DNA from 3 places in the Arthrobacter sp. SLBN-122 genome. Region 2 is predicted to be linked to each of the others. Evidence: riboswitches for the same ligand, from Rfam matches in the RefSeq annotation. Region 2 holds a riboswitch; each other region holds the start of a gene.
The links. A riboswitch is a leader RNA that binds a small molecule or an ion and turns the genes downstream of it on or off. The one in region 2 is predicted to bind cyclic di-AMP.
Positions count from the first base shown of each region.

Region 1 (5,889 bases), 1.6 Mb from region 2:
TGATCCTCACCATTCTGGTGGGCGGTGTGGTCATCGTGTCCCTGGCGCTGCTTGGGTCCGAGGTCTACGACGACGTGGTGGACTCCGCCGGGCTGGCCAACCTGGACAAACCTGCCCTGTCGTTCGCCGAGACCCTGCGCAGCCCCTGGCTCGACGCGCTTGTCACGGGGTTCACCAACATCGGTGGCGGCATCGGAATGCCGATCCTTGCCAGCATCCTCACGGCATGGCTGACCTTCCTCAGCCGGAACTGGCGTCCCCTGGTGCTGATCGGCGGTGCAGCCGCAGCCTCCGTCAGCGCCACAACCTTTGGCAAGAAGCTGGTGGGCCGTACCCGCCCGGACCACGCGGACGCCGTTCCCCCGTACGAGGATTCGCCCTCCTTCCCCAGCGGCCACACCCTGAACACCACCGTGGTGATCAGCCTGGTGATTTACCTCATCTGCCTTCAGTTCCATACGATGCGGGTCCGCGTCACTGCCATCACCGCCGGTTCCCTCTTCATCATCGCCATGGGACTGAGCCGGGTCTTCCTGGGCCACCACTGGCTGACGGACGTCATGGCCGGGTGGATCCTGGGACTGGCCTGGGTGGCCATCGTCATCCTGGCCCACAGGCTGTTCCACCTGGTCCGCAGGCGCGAACACATCGGCGCAGCGCCGTCGTTCGACCGTCCGATTGTCCGCGACGTGGTGGCCGAGGAACTGCACGACGGCGGATCTTCCAGACGTGGGAAGGACAGCGGCGGGTGATAGTTTTGGGGGATGCGCACTCTCGTTGTTGACCACCCCCTGGTCGCCCACAAGCTCACCGTCCTGCGGGACAAGAACACGCCGTCGCCGGTCTTCCGCCAGCTGACGGAAGAGCTGGTGACCCTGCTGGCGTACGAAGCGACGCGGGAGGTCCGCACGGAGCCCGTCACCATCCAAACGCCGGTCAGCACCACCATCGGCACCGCGTTCACCAAGCCCACCCCGCTGGTGGTTCCCATCCTCCGCGCGGGTTTGGGCATGCTGGAGGGCATGACCAAGCTCGTTCCCACCGCTGAGGTGGGCTTCCTGGGCATGGCCCGGGACGAGGAAACGCTGGACATCATCACCTACGCAGAGCGCCTGCCGGAGGACCTCACCGGCCGCCAGGTCTTCGTCCTGGACCCCATGCTGGCCACCGGCGGAACCCTGCGCGAAGCCATCAAGTTCCTGTTCAAGCGCGGCGCCTCCGACGTCACCTGCATCTGCCTGCTGGCCGCCCCCGAGGGCCTGGCCCGGCTGGAAGAGGAACTGTCAGGGGCCAACGTGCACATCGTCCTGGCCTCCATCGACGAGAAGCTCAACGAGAAGTCCTACATCGTTCCCGGCCTGGGCGACGCCGGCGACCGCCTCTACGGCATCGCCGGGTAGATTTCACCCTTTTTCAAAAGAGTTCCCGCCGCTAGCCTGTGCGGATGGACTGGAAACTCGAGCTTGTCTTTCTCCCCGTGTCCGACGTTGACCGCGCCAAGGACTTCTACGTCAATAAAGTGGGCTTTAACGCCGATTTCGACGAGCGGCCCTCGGACTCCATCCGCTTCGTGCAGCTGACGCCGCCCGGTTCGGCCTGCTCCATCTGCATCGGCGAAGGCCTCACCGACGCCCCTCCCGGCACCGGTTCCAACCTGCAGCTGGTGGTCAACGACATCAAAGCCGCCCATGACCACCTGAAGAACAACGGCGTGGATGTCAGCGACGTGGACGTGCAGGATTGGGGTCACTTCGTCTACTTCGCCGACCCCGACGGAAACAAGTGGGCTGTCCAGTACATCCCGTGGCGGAACACCGGACAGGACGCCGGTTAACCACAAACGCGGGCCGCATCATGAAGATGCGGGCCCGCGGTTGAAGGTGGCTTGCCTAGTACCAGTTGTGCGCCAGGTGGAAGTTCAGCGCGCCGCAAGGCGACTGGTAGCGCTCCTGGATGTAATTCAGGCCCCAGTTGATCTGCGTGCGGTAGTTGGTGAGGTAGTCCGGGCCGGAGCTGGCCATCTTCTCGGCAGGCAGGGACTGGACAATGCCGTATGCCCCGCTGCTGGCATTGGTGGCCGTGGTGGTCCAGTCCGATTCCTTGGTCCACAGCGTCTGCAGGCACTGCATCTGGTCCGGTGCCCAGCCAAAGGTCCCCAGCTGGCTGGCGGCGTAGGCTTGGGCCCCGGCGGGATCGTTGACCGCGACGGCGGGAGCCGGCTCGGGTGCGCGGGCGGGCTCGGGAGCTGGCGCCGGGGCAGGGGCGGGCGCTTCGGGCGCGGCCGGTGCTGCAGCGGGGGCCGGTTCCGCTGCCTGCGGTGCCATGCTGATGGCGGCGGGAGCCGGGCTGGCCGCCGGGTTGGAACGGATTTCGCTCTTCTCGATGCTCATTTGAGCGTCTGACGCTGTAGTGGAAGAGTTCGACCCGGTGGATGACACCGGAGTCATACTGCTGGTGGCCTGTCCTGCCGCGCCAACCCCCACCAGCACCGCACAGGATGCTGCAAGGACGGCCGCGCGCTGGCCCAGGGTGGTCTTCTTTGCCTGCTGCTTGGCCCGGTGTTTAGCCTTTGCCTGCAGCAGACGTGCTTCTGCCGTGTTCTTGGACATGATTGATCGCCTCTCACACCTGCGGAGTTAGCTGTCGGGTTCGGATGAGGGCATCCGGCCGTACGGAAAGATCACGTACTGGCTTAACCCCAAGGGCATTCAGTGCCCGGGACGGTGGGTCCCCCGCCTCTGCCGTAGCTCAATCGGAATCCGGGGAAGCGGCAGAGCTTGGCGTCAACCCGGGATATGCGGCCCGAACGGGGACCGCACCCAATCGACGGTACAGGAAGAACACGCCAAAGTCACATTTAGGTAACGGAAGTCACGAGGCACAGCGCGTCGAATTGCGGGACCTGCCGTGGGCTATGGCAGTTTGGCGGCTCACCAATACCAGACCGTTACCAGGCCAATGGTGTCCTACCGGGTGAGTTGGTACACGGTGGAGTTACCTACGGACTGGGCCTGGAAGTTGTCCTGGACCCACGCAGCAACCTCGGAGTTGCCGCTGCGGCCGCCCATGCCGCCCCCGCCCATACCGCCGCCTTCGATGAAGTAGCCGATCTCTCCTTTGGCCACCATGGCCTGGAACCCGGCGAGCGTGGGGTATGGGTCGCCGCCGTTCCAGCCGCCCAGGGAAATGACGTCCGTGTTGGTGGCGAGTTCCAGGTTGGCTGCCTGGCTGGCGCCGGACACAATCGCCGACCATTTTGTGGTGGTACCCGCCAGAAGTGCCGTCACTGCGGCATCTGCCGTTCCTTCACCCGGGCCGCCGGATCCATCCGTGGCACCGCCGGGGCCAGTTGCACCGTCGAAACCACGGGAGGGATCAAGCCCGCCAGCGCCTGGGGCAGAGTCCATAGCGGCGGCATCCCTGCCGCCTGCCCGGTTGCCGCCCAGCCCCGCGGCCCGGCTCCCGAAGCCAGCCGCCGACGAACCCGCGGGCCCCGACGTCGGAATGGAGCCTGAGTGTGCAGAGGCAGCGGTGGCGAGTGTCCACGCGCCGGTTCCGAGTCCTCCGGCCAGGAGGGATACGACGACGACGGCGGCCGCGCCGGCCCGCCGGAACCATCCGGAGGTGCCCAGTGCGTCGAGGCGGAGGAGGATTGCGGCGGCCGCCAGGACACCCAGGGCGATGATGGTGACGCGAAGCCAGGGGAGCCATGACGCGTCGCGGCCCAGCAGGACGGCGGACCAGATGGAGGTGCCAAGGATGGCGGCGGCCAGGACGGTCCGGGCCGGCCAGTAATCCCGGCCGCGCCACAGTTCCACGCTGCCGATGCCCACCAGCGCTGCGACCGCCGGTGCCAGTGCTACCGAGTAGTACGGGTGGACGATGCCGCTCATGAAGCTGAAGACGCCCGCGGTGACCAGGAGCCAGCCGCCCCACAGGATCAGCGCGGCACGGCCCGGGGAGGTCCTGACTTCGCGGCGCGTGAACCACAAGCACGCCACCAGCAGGACCAGGGCGGCAGGCAGCAGCCAGGACACTTCGCCGCCAAAGCTGGTGCCGAACATCCGCAGCAGGCCCGCAGCCCCGCCGAACCCGGCGTTCCCGCCGCCTAAGCGGCCTCCGGGTCCGCCGGCGTCCCCGGCTCCGCCGTCGGGCATGCCTTCGCCGGAACCGGTGATGCGGGCCAGTCCGTTGTAGCCGAAGGTCAGTTCCAGGAAGCTGTTGGTGCTGGATCCTGCCATGTACGGTCGCTCGGAGGCCGGCGTCAGCTGGAAAAGGGCGATGTAGCCGCCGGCAACCACGACGATCCCTCCCAAGGCGCCCAGCAGGTGCGCCAGCCGGCGTCCGGTCGACGTGGGGGCGGCCCAAAGATAGGCGAGTCCCAGCGCCGGGACGATCAGGAAACCCTGCAGCATCTTGGTGAGGAACGCCAGGCCAATCACGGCCCCCGCAGCGACAAGCCACGTCCATCCCGCCCGCTCGATGGCGCGGGTGGTGAAGTAGGCGGCGAGCACCCGGCACAGCGTGAGCATGGCGTCCGGGTTGTTGAACTTGAACATGAGCGCAGCCACCGGCGTCAGCGCCAGGGCGCCGCCGGCGAGCAGGCCCGCAGCCGGTCCGGAAACGCGCTTTACGGCCAGGTAGAGAAAGCCGACGGCGGCCACCCCCATGAGTGCCTCCGGCACCAGCATGCTCAGCGGCGAGAATCCGAAGATGCGCCCTGCAAGGGCGGGGATCCAGAGTGCTGCCGGCGGCTTGTCGACGGTGATGGCGTTGCCGGCGTCGAGCGGGCCGAAGAGGAACGCGGTCCAGTCCTTGGTGCCGGCCTGGATGGCTGCCGCATAGAACGGGTTTCCGTAACCGGTTGCTGCCAGGTTCCAGAGGTACAGGACCGCCGTGGCCACCAGAAGCCCTGCGGCGGACGGCCGTACCCAACGGGGCTGGGCACCGAATATGTAGCGGCTCCAGCGGGATCCCGGCACAGCCGACCCGGTCATGGACACCGCTTGTCCGGATGACGAGGGTTGCCGGCCTGCGGCTGAACCGGCGTCCGCGGGGGAGACGGTGCAGGTCATGATGCTGCCGTTTATCTCGAAGGCGTGGTGTCTTTCGTGGCCCTGTTGCTGAGGTTGCCGCGGAACACCCACAGCCGGAACAGCAGGAACCGGGCCGCCGTCGCCGCAAGGTTCGCCGCCACAACGGTGAGGATTTCCACCCACCGGTCGGGCGCCGTCGTCCGGTGGACCAGGGCGAGTGCCCCGGAGGTGAGCAGCAGGCCGATGCCGAACACGATCAGCCCCTCGAAGTGGTGCCGGATCGGGTTGCCGCCCTGGATTTCGAACGTGAAACGCCTGTTGGCGCCGGTGTTGGCCACGGCGGTGACCAGCAGCGCCAGGAAGTTGGCCAACTGCGGGTCCATGAAGCCCCGGCAGGACACGAAGATCAGCAGGTAGGCCAGGGTTGAGGCGGCGCCGATGGCGGCGAAACGGATCAGCTGGCCAAAGAGGCTGCTGCCACGTGTCTGCTCGGCCGCCCGTGACGACGCCGGAACCGGGCCCCGTGCCAGGGCCGCCCGCAGCTCCGGCACCGGGATGCGGCCCAAGACCAGGTCACGGGTGAGCCGGGCCATTCCCCGGACGTCGGAAAGTGCCGTGCGGACCACATCCACACTGGAGTCTGGATCGTCAATCCAGTCGACGGGGACTTCGTGGACGCGCAGGCCGCAGCGTTCGGCGAGGACCAAAAGCTCAGTATCGAAGAACCAGGAGGTGTCCACGGTGTATGGCAGGATCTGCTGGGCGACGTCCGTGCGGATGGCCTTGAACCCGCACTGTGCGTCGCTGAACCGGGCGCCCATGAAGGAGTGCAGCATCAGGTGGTAGCTGCGTG
Region 1 is NZ_VFMS01000001.1:2,658,706-2,664,594, forward strand. It holds gene FBY36_RS12475 (phosphatase PAP2 family protein) at 1-752, shown strand, start outside; gene upp (uracil phosphoribosyltransferase) at 765-1,400, shown strand; gene FBY36_RS12485 (glyoxalase superfamily protein) at 1,445-1,834, shown strand; gene FBY36_RS12490 (hypothetical protein) at 1,890-2,609, opposite strand; cyclic di-AMP (ydaO/yuaA leader) riboswitch at 2,615-2,775, opposite strand; gene FBY36_RS12495 (ArnT family glycosyltransferase) at 2,967-5,075, opposite strand; gene FBY36_RS12500 (bifunctional glycosyltransferase family 2/GtrA family protein) at 5,087-5,889, opposite strand, start outside.
Region 1: another riboswitch for cyclic di-AMP. It lies ahead of FBY36_RS12490 (hypothetical protein); the one in region 2 lies ahead of FBY36_RS19475 (C40 family peptidase).

Region 2 (5,889 bases):
TCCGCGCCCAAAGGAGGCGTGCAGGATGCAAAACGGGGTCCAGGGGCGTGCCTCCAGCCTTCCTTCAGCGATGGGTTCCCCGCAGACGGCGCAGGTTCCGTAGGTTCCCCCGGCCAGCCTTGCCAGGGCCGCTTCGATCTGGTCCAGGCCGGCCGAGCTTTGCTTCAGGAGCGCCGATGCCTGCGAAAGTTCGAAGGCGATCGTGGCGCCCTCCGGATCATGTTCATCGTCGACGTTCGAATCCTGGCGGGCCGAATTCGCCGCGGCGATGTCTGCGCGCAGCGCCGGCAGCAGCGCCACTCGCCGCGCCCGCTCCTCTTCGAGCAGCAGACGGAACCGTTCGAAATCTGGCATGGGGAAAGCCTAGCGCGTCAGTCAGTACCAGTTCAGGGCGATGGAATGGTTCCACGCCCCGCAGGGCGAACCGTAGCGGTCACGGATATAGCCAAGGCCCCATTCGACCTGCGTCCGGTAGCTTGTCAGCCAGTCGCTGCCGGCGCTGGCATACTTGCCCGGCGGCAGCGACTGGGCAATCCCGTAAGCTCCGGACCAGGCGTTGGTGGCGGTGGTCAGCCAGTTGGATTCCTTGGTCCACAGCCGGGCCAGGCACAGGAATTGGTCCTGGCCCCATCCGAAGGCAGCAAGGCGTCCGGACGCGTAGCTTTTCGCCCCGGCCGGATCGTTGACAGCTCCACCGGGAACGGAAGGAACGACGACGGCGGGCGGGCTTGGCAGGGCCGGCGCCGGTGGCGGTGGCGGTGGCGGTGGCGGCGGCGGCGTCCGGAACGGCAGGAGCTGGATTGTTGGCGGGTGCGACCGGTCCCGGATTTGCCGGTGTTGGATCCACCTGGACGGGATTAGCGCCAATGGCAGCTGGGGCGGCGGGCTGCTGGGCGGCAGCGGCTGCCTGGCGGCGGGCCTGCTCCTCCCCGGCGGCGCGCTTGGCCGCCTGGGCCGCCTCGTAGGCCGCCAGCGCTGCCTGGCCTTGGCGATACTCCCCCTCAAGGGCCGCCGTCGTACCCTTCAGGGTGGCAAGCTGGGCAGTCAGCTCGCCACTGTGCTGCTGTTCCCCGGCCACCTGGCGGTTCAATGCGTCCCGGGCGGAACGGGCGGCCTCGGATTTAACCTTCGTCTCCCCGGCCAGGAGTTCCCCCTCGCTCCTGGCAAGCTGTTCCTGTTCCCTGAGCGCAGCGGCAACCTTTCCTGCCGCTGCCGCCTTATTCACCAGCGCAGCAGTCTTATCCCCTACAAGCTTGACCACGTTGAGCCCCTGGGTGCTGTTGGTCCCCAGGGCATCGAGCGCCACCGGGCCAGCTGGTCGTCTGCGCGGGCTGCCTGCGCAGACACCGTCTCCAACTTCGAGGCAGCCACCTGAAGCTCCGCATCCGCCGCAGCGTGGTCGGCGGCAGCCCGAACCGCCGCATCCCCGGCCGCCTCCGACTGCTCCTGGAGACCGCTGAGCAGCCCGTTGATCGCGGTGATCTCCGCGGCCTTTGCCGCTTCGGACGATTGTGCCTGCTGCACCTCTGCCCAGGAGGGGTATCCGCCGGGCGGCCCCACCTCTGCTGCGGCCGGCAGTGCGGTGGCGCCGGCAAGGGCGACAGCCATCAGGCCCGCGAACAGCGGGAACGGCCGTTTTGTAACGAACAGGGGCATAGTTCCGCAGCCTACAGCCGGGTGCGGCGGTGAAGCAGTGGCCTGTAGCCGCATTGTTACCCTTTCGGCGCCATTTGCCGGTTTCCCTGTCTTGTGGGGTCAGCCCTGAGATTCGAGGTACATCAAGACGTTTGCGGAATTGAGAGGAAAACCTCGTATGTTATCCAAATGTGACAATGACCCTGAGAGCGGGTTATGGTCTTTGAGTGTCCCTCTCAGACGGGACATTCCCATCAGTATGCCGAGCCCTGCCGCTGATCATGGGATTCACCGTTTCCAGATGGCAGGGACGGGGGAACCAAGTTTCCACGGCCACTTGTGGCCTTGGGGTTAAGTCGGTAGAGCTCCGCTTGCGGAGCCGCTACCGGCCGGGCATCTCCAGCCCGAACCCGACAGCTCACCCCGCAGGCATGGGAGAGGCGATCAAACGTGTCAAAAAATTCCATTACTGCCCGTCACCGCGCGACTCCGGCCCGCTCCATTGTGCTCGAGGGCCTCGCCGTAACCGCCAAGTCCCAGGCCCGCTCGCTGGGCCGCCCGGCGCTCGCAGTTGCTGCAGCGTCAGGCATTGCATTCGGCGTCGGAGCCCCGGCCCATGCAGGTGTCACCGGTCCGGATACCACTGAGAACACCAGCGTCCAGGCGTACTCGGCACCTGCAGCCCCGGCAGCAGCACCCGCCGCAGCAGGCAACGTCCACACCGTCGTAGCCGGCGACACCATCGGGGCCATCGCGGCCGCCTACGGCGTCAGCCTCAACGACGTCCTGTCCGCCAACGGACTGGGCCTGTCCTCAATCATCTACCCCGGTGACCAGATCCGGATCCCCGGCGCAGGCTACACCGCAGCACCGGCTCCGGCCCCTGCCGCAGCTCCGGTCCAGGCTGCGGCCGCAACCGCACCGGCGAACACCGGCATGAACATGTCCTACGCCTCCGCCACCCCGCTGGCCTCCACCGGCACGGGAACCGGCGCTGCGATCCTGGCATCGGCTTACAGCCAGGTTGGCGTGGGCCAGGACTGCACCGCAATGGTTGAAAAGGCCCTGCGCTCCGTCGGCAAGTCCGTCGGAGACCTGGCCCCCACCCAGTTCTTCCAGTACGGAACCGTTGTCAGCGCCCCCGCCCCCGGTGACCTGATCATCACCTCCGGCCACGTTGGCGTTTACGCCGGCGACGGCCAGGTTGTCAGTGGCGGCGTCAACGGCTACAGCACTGAAGTCCACTCCATCAGCTGGCTCGGCGGCTACTCCGCAGTCCGCGTAGCCTAGTCTCCGCGGCGCTTCGCGGCAGCGAAGCCAGTCACAACAGGAGGGTGGCAGCCGGGTATTCCCGGCCGCCGCCCTCCTGTCGTTTTCCCACTGGCACGAGCCGTCAGGTCCCGCAGAAGGTCATGTAGTTGCCGAATTCTTCAGGGGCACCCTCGGCGTAGCGTTCCAGCCCGGGACGTTCGGTAAAGGGGGCACCGATGGCCTCGAGCAGCTGCTGCAGGGGCGCGAGGTTTCCTTCGGTGGCAGCTGAGAGGGCTTCCTCAACCAGGTGGTTCCGGGGAATGTAGACCGGGTTCACGCTGTCCATCAGTTCCGCATCGGGTTCCATGGCCTGCCACCGCTCCGCCCAGGCGTCGAACGCGGCCAGGTCAAGGACCATGCCGCGGACGGGACGGAGGTCGCCCCGGGCGGCCTTGCCCAGGTTACGGAAGAACAAGGTGTAGTCCACCGGGCCGTCCTTCAGGATGGCGATGGCATCGTCCACCAGGGCTGAGGAGTCCTCGCCGCTTTCCGCGCCGCTTCCCAGGCCCAGCTTGCGTTTCATACCGCCGGACCACGCCTTGCTGTACTGTCCGCGGAACCCGCCGAGCACTTCCACGGCCGGGGCAACCGCCTTTTCCTGGTCCTCGTCGATGAGCGGCAGCATCGCCTCGGCGAGCCGGGCAAGGTTCCATTCGGCAAGCACTGGCTGGTTGGCATAGGCGTAGCGTCCGCTGACGTCGATGGAACTGTAGACGGCGGCGGGATTGAACGCGTCCATGAACGCGCACGGGCCGTAATCGATGGTTTCCCCTGAGATGGTCATGTTGTCCGTATTCATCACACCGTGCACGAATCCCACCAGCATCCACCGGGCCACCAGTTCTGCCTGGGCGGAGACGACGGAGCTGAACAACGCAAGGTAGGGGTTTTCGGCTTCGGCAGCGTGCGGATAGTGCCTGCTGATGGCATGGTCCGCCAGCCGCTTCAGGAGGTCCAGGTTTTCCGTGGCGCGCGCGTACTGGAAGCTGCCAACGCGCAGGTGGCTGCTTGCCACCCGTGCCAGGACGGCACCGGGCAGCATGCCGTCGCGCCGGACCTGCCGGCCGGTTGCCACCACGGCGAGCGAGCGGGTGGTGGGAATGTCCAGGGCGTGCATGGCCTCACTGACCACATATTCACGGAGCATGGGCCCGACGACGGCACGGCCGTCCCCGGCGCGGGCGAAAGGCGTGCGTCCCGAGCCTTTGAGATGGACGTCCAGGAGGCGGCCGCTTTGGTCCGTGACCTCCCCCAGCAGCAGCGCACGTCCGTCACCGAGCAGGGGTGAGTAACCGCCGAACTGGTGCCCTGCATATGCCTGGGCCACCGGAGTGGCGCCAGCGGGTATGTAATTGCCCACCAGGAGCCGTAGCCCTTCGCTGCTGCGGAGGTACTGCGGATCGAGGCCCAGGTCCCGTGCGAGCTTGTCGTTCAGGACCAGAAGCTCGGGACTGGGTGCTTCCTCGGCATGCCAGGGAACGGCGAGTTCGGCCAGTTCCCGTGCGAAACGGCCGTCAAAAGTGACCGTGGATTCAGCTGATGCCGTCATGGTTTAACCCTATCGCCGTAGTTTCGCCTGCCGCTTCCCGGATCTGTTGCCGCCGATGGGGAACGGCAATGCGCTGCAGGTCCTCAGCGGCAATGACCGTGGTTTCCGGAGCCCGGGCCCTTGCCTGCTCCGCGAGGTGGGAGACGTTGTTGCCGTACCGTGCTGAAAAATGCGTGAGCACCAGCGTCCGGGCCTTCCCAGACGCCGCCAGTTCGCCGGCCTGCCCGGCGGTCAGGTGCAGGTATTGCCGGGCCAGGCCGGCGTCGTCGTCACTAAACGTGGACTCCGTGACCAGCAGGTCCGTGCCCGCTGCCAATTCTTCTGCACCGGGACACGGTGCGGTGTCCATGATGAAGGCAAACCGCTGGCCCGGCCTGGGAATGCTCACGTCCTCCATCCGGGCTGTCCCCAGGACCCCCTGCCGCTGGAGCCGGCGGACGTCGGGCCCTTCGATGCCCGCCGCCCGGAGCCGTTCCGGCAGAAAGGTGCGGCCTTCGGGCTCGGTGAGCAGATAACCGTACGTCTCGATGCGGTGCTTCAGGGGCCGGACCTCAAGGCCTTCCGCCACGGGTCCGGCGCCGGAGTGCGGGTGCAGCCGCAGGTCGATGCCGGGAGAGCTGACGGCCACCAGGGCCTGGACCACATCGCCGCCGGACGCCGGATAATGCAGGTGGACCGGGTGCCGCACCCCGTCCAGGGCCATCCTGGAGAGGACTCCGGGCAGGCCGAAGCAATGGTCCCCGTGCACGTGGGTGAGGCAAATCCTGGTGATGCTGCTTGCCGCTGCTCCGGCATGAATCATTTGGCGCTGGGTGCCCTCGCCGGGATCGAAAAGCAGTCCTTCGCCGTCCCAGCGCAGCAGGTAGCCGTTGTGGTTCCTGGTCCGGGTGGGGACCTGTGATGCGGTGCCCAGCACCACGAGTTCACGCACCGCCGTTGTCCGCCGATGGGCCGTGCAGCCCTTTGGCGTAAGCGGCCTGGCCGGCGTGCTGGAGGCAGTCGCCCAGGATACTGACCAGCCGCACCCCGAGGGTGACGGGCGGATCCCAATGCCGGTCAACCACGCGGTCCAGGTCGGAATCATTGATTCCTTCCACCACCTTTGCCGTCTGCCGGTGGACGGCTTCGTAGTACTCCTGCAGCAGTTCCCGGGATGCGCGAACGGCGTCCACCTGTCTGCTGGAATGGCCGTAGCCCGTGTCGCTGTCCGCCAGCGGGAGGCCAAAGCGGGCAACGAATCCCTCTGCCGTCCAAACCTGCTCCAGTCCCGAAGCGGCGGCAACCTGTGCATCTTCCACCCGGCCGATGTGCCAAACCAGCCAAGCGATGGAATTGCCGTGACCTTCGGGGCGGCGCTGCAGCTGCCCCTCATCCAGCCCGTCAAGTACCTGGCC
Region 2 is NZ_VFMS01000001.1:4,241,617-4,247,505, forward strand. It holds gene FBY36_RS19465 (TraR/DksA family transcriptional regulator) at 1-354, opposite strand, end outside; gene FBY36_RS20940 (hypothetical protein) at 376-867, opposite strand; gene FBY36_RS20945 (hypothetical protein) at 1,246-1,656, opposite strand; cyclic di-AMP (ydaO/yuaA leader) riboswitch at 1,915-2,082, shown strand; gene FBY36_RS19475 (C40 family peptidase) at 2,086-2,925, shown strand; gene FBY36_RS19480 (protein adenylyltransferase SelO) at 3,029-4,495, opposite strand; gene FBY36_RS19485 (ribonuclease Z) at 4,479-5,426, opposite strand; gene FBY36_RS19490 (mycothiol transferase) at 5,419-5,889, opposite strand, start outside.

Region 3 (5,889 bases), 1.4 Mb from region 2:
GAGCCTGGCGACGAAGCAAGGACTTCCTGACCACAAACAAACGGCGCCGCCCGGGAAAACCCGGGCGGCGCCGTCGTGCATTAACTTTGGTTACTTGCGCAGCTGGCCCACCACGTAGTCGATGCTGGCCAGCAGCGCCGAGACGTCGCTGGGCTCGATGGCCACGAAGGTGGCGATGCGCAGCTGGTTGCGGCCCAGCTTCCGGTACGGCTCGGTGTCCACAATGCCGTTGGCGCGGAGGACCTTGGCCACGGTGGCAGCGTCAACCGACTCGTCGAAGTCGATCGTGGCGATGACGTTGGAGCGCTCCTCCGGATTGGTCACAAACGGGGTGGCGAACTCCGAGGCGTCGGCCCAGCTGTAGATACGGCCGGCGGAATCGGCGGTCCGCTTGGAGGCGAAGTCGAGGCCGCCGTTGGAGTTCAGCCACTGAACCTGGGCATCCAGGGTTACCAGCGTGGACAGCGACGGCGTGTTGTACGTCTGGTTCACGCGGGAGTTGTCGATGGCGGTCTGCAGGTCCAGGAAGTCCGGGATCCAGCGGCCGCCGGCCTTGATGGCGGCGGCACGTTCCAGCGCCGCGGGGGAGAACAGGCCCAGCCAGAGGCCGCCGTCGGAGGCAAAGTTCTTCTGGGGGGCAAAGTAGTAGACATCACTTTGGGCGACGTCCACGTCCAGCCCGCCGGCCGCGGACGTGGCGTCCACGAGGACCAGCGATTCCTCGTCCGCCCCGGGCACCCGCTGGACGGGGGCTGCAACACCTGTGGAGGTTTCGTTCTGCGGCCAGGCATAAACGTCCACGCCGGCCTCGGCCTGGGCTGCGGGCCGGGTTCCGGGCTCGGACTTGATGATGGAGGAGGCTTCGAGGAAGGGTGCCTTGTTGGTGGCGGCGGCAAACTTGGAACCGAACTCACCGAAGGACAGGTGCTGGGCCTTCTTCTCCACGAGGCCGAAGCTGGCAACGTCCCAGAAAGCGGTGGAGCCGCCCACGCCGAGGACCACCTCGTAGCCGTCCGGAGCCCGGAAGAACTGGCTCAGCCCTTCCCGGACCGACTTGACCAGGTTCTTGACCGGCGCCTGCCGGTGTGAGGTGCCAAGGATCGTCCTGGAAGCCGCTGCCAGCGCGTCGATCTGTTCCTGCCGGACCTTTGACGGACCGGCCCCGAACCGCCCGTCCTGGGGCAGGAGGTTGGCGGGGATCGTGATGCTGGTGTCGCTCACAGGTGCTCCAATTCGGCGGGGACGAAAGCTATGGTCCGGAAGGGCGGGCAGTGGTGGCCGGCAGGGCGCGCGGTGGCTGGGCTGCCGGCTACTCCCATTCTGCCTGAACCGCCGCCGGGGGCGGGAGCCGGGTACGTCATAGTCCGGACAGTGAGACGTGCCCGTCCCGCCCAGCCCTTGGGGCGCAGCTATTCGGACAAAGTCAAAATAGGCTAAGCTTTCCCCCGGACTATTTCGCGGGAAGAGGCGATACGGTGGGACAACGCAAGGTACTGCGCTCGAGGAGCTGAGCTGGATGACGGATCTGATCGACACTACGGAGATGTACCTCAGGACCATCCTGGAGCTTGAGGAAGAAAACATCGTTGCCCTCAGGGCCCGTATCGCCGAACGCCTGCGCCACTCGGGGCCCACCGTCTCCCAGACCATCGGCCGCATGGAGCGGGACGGGCTCGTCGTTGTCTCCGGTGACCGCCACCTGGAACTCACGGATACAGGCCGCAAGCGCGCCACGGAGGTCATGCGCAAGCACCGGCTGGCCGAACGCCTGCTGGCAGATGTCATCGGCCTGGACTGGGCCTACGTCCATGACGAAGCCTGCCGCTGGGAACACGTCATGAGCGAGCGGGTGGAGCGGCGCATCTACGAAATGCTGGGCCACCCCACCGAGTCGCCCTACGGCAATCCCATTCCCGGCCTTGCTGCGCTTGGAGGCCAGGCGGGCCGCGGCTTTGCCGACGGCGCCATCAGCCTGGTGGAAGCAATGAAGAACTACGGGCCCGCCTCGGGCGTGACCATCAGCCGTCTGGCGGAGCCAATCCAGGTGGAACCGGAACTGCTGGCCCAGTTGGATGAGGGCGGGATCCGGCCCGGTGCTGCGGTGACGCTGGAACGCGTGGGCGAGTACATTTCCGTCCGGGTCGCGGGGATCGAAGGGGCGCTGGAGCTGCCGCCCGAGGTTGCTGCCCACGTCTTCGTTGCCATCAACCAGGACTGATCGGGCACTTTCCATACCCCAGACAGGCACGTCCACGCAAAGGTAACGGAATTGTTACCTAGGGACTTAAGCCCCTATAGTGGAACCAAGCGTTGATACATAAGCGTTACCTGACCCGGAGCCGAGCTCTGCCAGCGGGCCAGGTGAACGAGTTCGTTACTGGCAGAGGCGGGGGAACCACAAGCGGCAGCGGGGGACTGCCTTGGGGTGAAGTCCGTCAGCAGCAAGCCTCTCCAGTGAAGGATTCTTCCGGGAATACCCCTGCGCAGAAGCTTGCCTACGGCGGACCGGGTCTTTGAACTCTCTGACCCGAATCCGACAGCTAACTCCGCAGGCTTCTTCCAGAGAGGAACCCTTCTTGACCATGCAGACCCCACGGGGCCGCCGACGCGCGGCCGGCCCCCCTTCGGCACCCCGGGCTGCCGAAGTCGTCGCAGCGGAGCGCCCCCGCGACCTGCATCGCGACGCGCGCCGCCGCCGGGGTCCCTTCCGGCAGATGACGGAGTTTGCCGCCGCCAGCGGCATCGGCCAAAAAGCCGGTATGGCCCTTGCCGCAACGGGCCTGGTGCTGACGGTTACGGTGCCCGCCACGAGTCCCGTCATGGCCACGGACGCCGCCGGCAGTACCCCCATGGCTGCTTCCGCCGTCAGCCCGCAGCCTCAGATTTCCGCTGATATCGGAGCCCAGGTCGACTTCAGCCGCTCCGCGGTGGTGACGCAGGCGGACCCGGACGGGAAGCTGAAGCAGCTCCTGAGCGCGCAGTCCGCCGGCTCCGTCACGCGTGCCGCTTCGGCCGGCACCCTGGCTGCACCCCTCGGGTCCCTCGCCACCGCTTCCCCCTTCGGTTACCGGGTCAGTCCCATCACCGGAGGTTCCGGAGACTTCCACAGGGGCCAGGACTTCGTGGCGCAGTGCGGCACCTCGGTCCTGGCGGCCGCAACAGGGACGGTCACCTTCGCGGGCTGGCACCCGTTCGGCGGCGGAAACCGGGTGGTCATCGACCATGGCAATGGGCTGGAAACCACCTACAACCACCTCTCGTCCTTCAGCGTCAAAGTCGGCCAGACCGTCTCCCGCGGGGATGTCGTGGCACTGAGCGGCACCACCGGCGCGTCCACCGGCTGCCACCTGCACTTCGAGGTCCAGGTCAATGGCGAAGTGGTCGATCCAATGGGCTGGCTGTAACCGAATGATTGCTCACTCTCAGATCGTCGTGACTCGTCGTGACCTGAATGTGACATTGAAACAAAACTGCTGTACCGTCTAACTCGCGTCAACTTTTCCGAAGTTGACGCTCTTGAGTGGATTGCCTAACTCTGCCACCGCTCAAGGTCCGTTCGCATTTCATCGTCTGGCAGGGGCGGGGGAACCAATTTTGGCCTTCATTTCCAGAAGGCCTTGGGGTTAAGACACAAAGCTTCCCAGGAAGCAGCGTGGCCGGGTGACTCCCATCCGAATCCGACAGCTCACCTCGCAGGCATTGGGAGAGGCTACTTCGTGTCTTCACGCCATCATTCTGCGCGCCACCGTGCGCAAACGGTTCGCACCAACCCGCTGGACGCCATGTCCAAGGCTGTCACTGCAAATGCCGGGACCGTAGGCCGCCAGGCTGCCGTTGTGGCAGCGGCTTCGGGCCTCATCCTGAGCATGGGCCTGCCCGCCACGGCAGCTGACACCACTGCCGGTGTCTCTGCCTCCACCGAGTCCGGTTCGGCCCAGACGGCACTCGCCGTCACCGCTGCCCCCACGGCCACGGTGTCCTTCGAGCGTCCGGTCGTCAAGACCACCGCCGCTCCCAAGGTTGAAGCGCTACGTACCCAGTCCACGGCAGCAGCCAACCGCGCGGCCAACACCGCCACTGCAGGCCAGGAGGCGTCCCCGGCCGCAAAGGCGGAAGAGTCCGTATCCGCTGCGGCAACCTCGGGCATTGCCGCTATCGCCTACACCGGCATCGGCCACTCCTACGTGTGGGGCGGCACCAGCCCCGTCACCGGCTGGGACTGCTCCGGTTTCGTGCAGTGGGTTTACGCCCAGGCCGGAATCAGCATCCCCCGCACCAACGCGTGGAGCATCATGACCCCCACCTCCGCACCGCAGCCGGGTGACCTGGTTGTCCAGAACGGTGGCGCGCACGTCGGCATCTACGTCGGTAACGGCATGATGATCAGCGCCCTCAACCCCTCGCAGGGCACGCTGCTCCACTCGCCCGCGGCCACCGGTTCCTCCACGTACTACCACTACAGCAAATAGTTCTTGGGCTTCACGCTCCAGGGGCTTTTTCTTTGCCCAAAGCTTCTTCGCTAAAAACCACATCCCCGTTCGGGACGCGCCGGCGTACCCCCAAGATGCCGGCGCGTCCAACACCCTTCGCCTGCCCACCTGCGGTTCGAGGGAAAACGAAAGAGAGAACTGATGACGACTCGTGCCACCGCACGGCATCGCGCCGAGGTCACCAAAACCAACTCAATCGCTGTCATTGCCAAGGCTGTCAGCGACAACGCAGGCGGCATGGGCCGCCAGGCTGCGGTCATCGCTGCCGCTTCCGGCCTGGTCCTGACCTCCGGCATCGCTGCCAACGCTGCCGACGCCAACGTCAAGCGTGATTCCGCGCCGGCCTCCGCGCTGGAAGTTGGATCCGCCGTTGACGCCCCGATTTCCGCGGCTTCCACCATCTCCATCAGCTACGAGAAGCCTGCCGTGACCACCACGCCGGCTCCCGTCGTCGAGCCTGAGCCCGAGGTCGAGGTGCAGGAAGCCGCTCCCGCTCCTGCCGCGCAGCCCGCTGCTGCCCCCAAAGTCACGGCCAAGGTTGCCACCGCCGCCGCTCCTGCCGCTCCCGCAGCCCAGGCATCCGCCAGTGGTAAGGGTGCCGCCATCCTCTCCGCCGCGTACGCACAGCTCGGCGTGATGCAGGACTGCACCATGCTGGTCACCAACTCGCTGGCCGCCGTCGGAATCCACTTCCACGACTGGCCCGCCGGCTACCTGTCCCTGGGCCGCACCGTCAGTGCAGCCGAGGCGCAGCCGGGCGACCTGATTTACTACGCTGACGGCGGCGCGGGCATGGCCCACATTGCTGTCTACGCCGGAAACGGCATGGCCGTCCACGGCGGCTACAACGGAAACCAGACGGTGGTCTTCAGCGCAAACGTTGGGTCCGGCCCCGTCTTCATCCGCGTCAACTAGGCATTCCGGCGCTGGCGTGAACGGCCGCCAGCCTCAAAATGTCCCAAAGACCCCCGCCCATGAGGTGGGGGTCTTTGGTGTTTAAGTGGGGTGCCGCCGCCGGGGCGGACGCCTCCTGACGTGTCAGCCGCTGGTTGGCTCCCGGGCGGAGATTACCTGATTCTGCATTTCTTTGTTTACTCTTGTGATGTCGATCCATAGCCCGGACATGCCGAGGGCAGCCGGCCCTCGTGCCCCTGACGGGTGCGGCCGTGAAGAGGTAAGTGCATGCGCACTCTCGTTCTGAATGCTGGATATGAACCGCTGGCGGTTATTACTTTCCGCCGGGCGCTGGTGCTTGTGCTGACAGGCAAGGCCAGTGTGGTGGCCGAAGGGGACGACCCCGTGGTGGGCCCCACCGACGTCCTGGGGCGCCCGTCCGTGATCCTCCTCAACCGCTACATCCGACCCCGGTACAACCATTCCACTGCCGTCAGCCGCAGGG
Region 3 is NZ_VFMS01000001.1:2,812,593-2,818,481, forward strand. It holds gene FBY36_RS13125 (DUF3027 domain-containing protein) at 1-30, shown strand, start outside; gene serC (phosphoserine transaminase) at 91-1,221, opposite strand; gene FBY36_RS13135 (metal-dependent transcriptional regulator) at 1,517-2,218, shown strand; cyclic di-AMP (ydaO/yuaA leader) riboswitch at 2,359-2,570, shown strand; gene FBY36_RS13140 (M23 family metallopeptidase) at 2,583-3,404, shown strand; cyclic di-AMP (ydaO/yuaA leader) riboswitch at 3,533-3,713, shown strand; gene FBY36_RS13145 (C40 family peptidase) at 3,783-4,469, shown strand; gene FBY36_RS13150 (NlpC/P60 family protein) at 4,632-5,405, shown strand; gene FBY36_RS13155 (HNH endonuclease) at 5,673-5,889, shown strand, end outside.
Region 3: another riboswitch for cyclic di-AMP. It lies ahead of FBY36_RS13145 (C40 family peptidase); the one in region 2 lies ahead of FBY36_RS19475 (C40 family peptidase).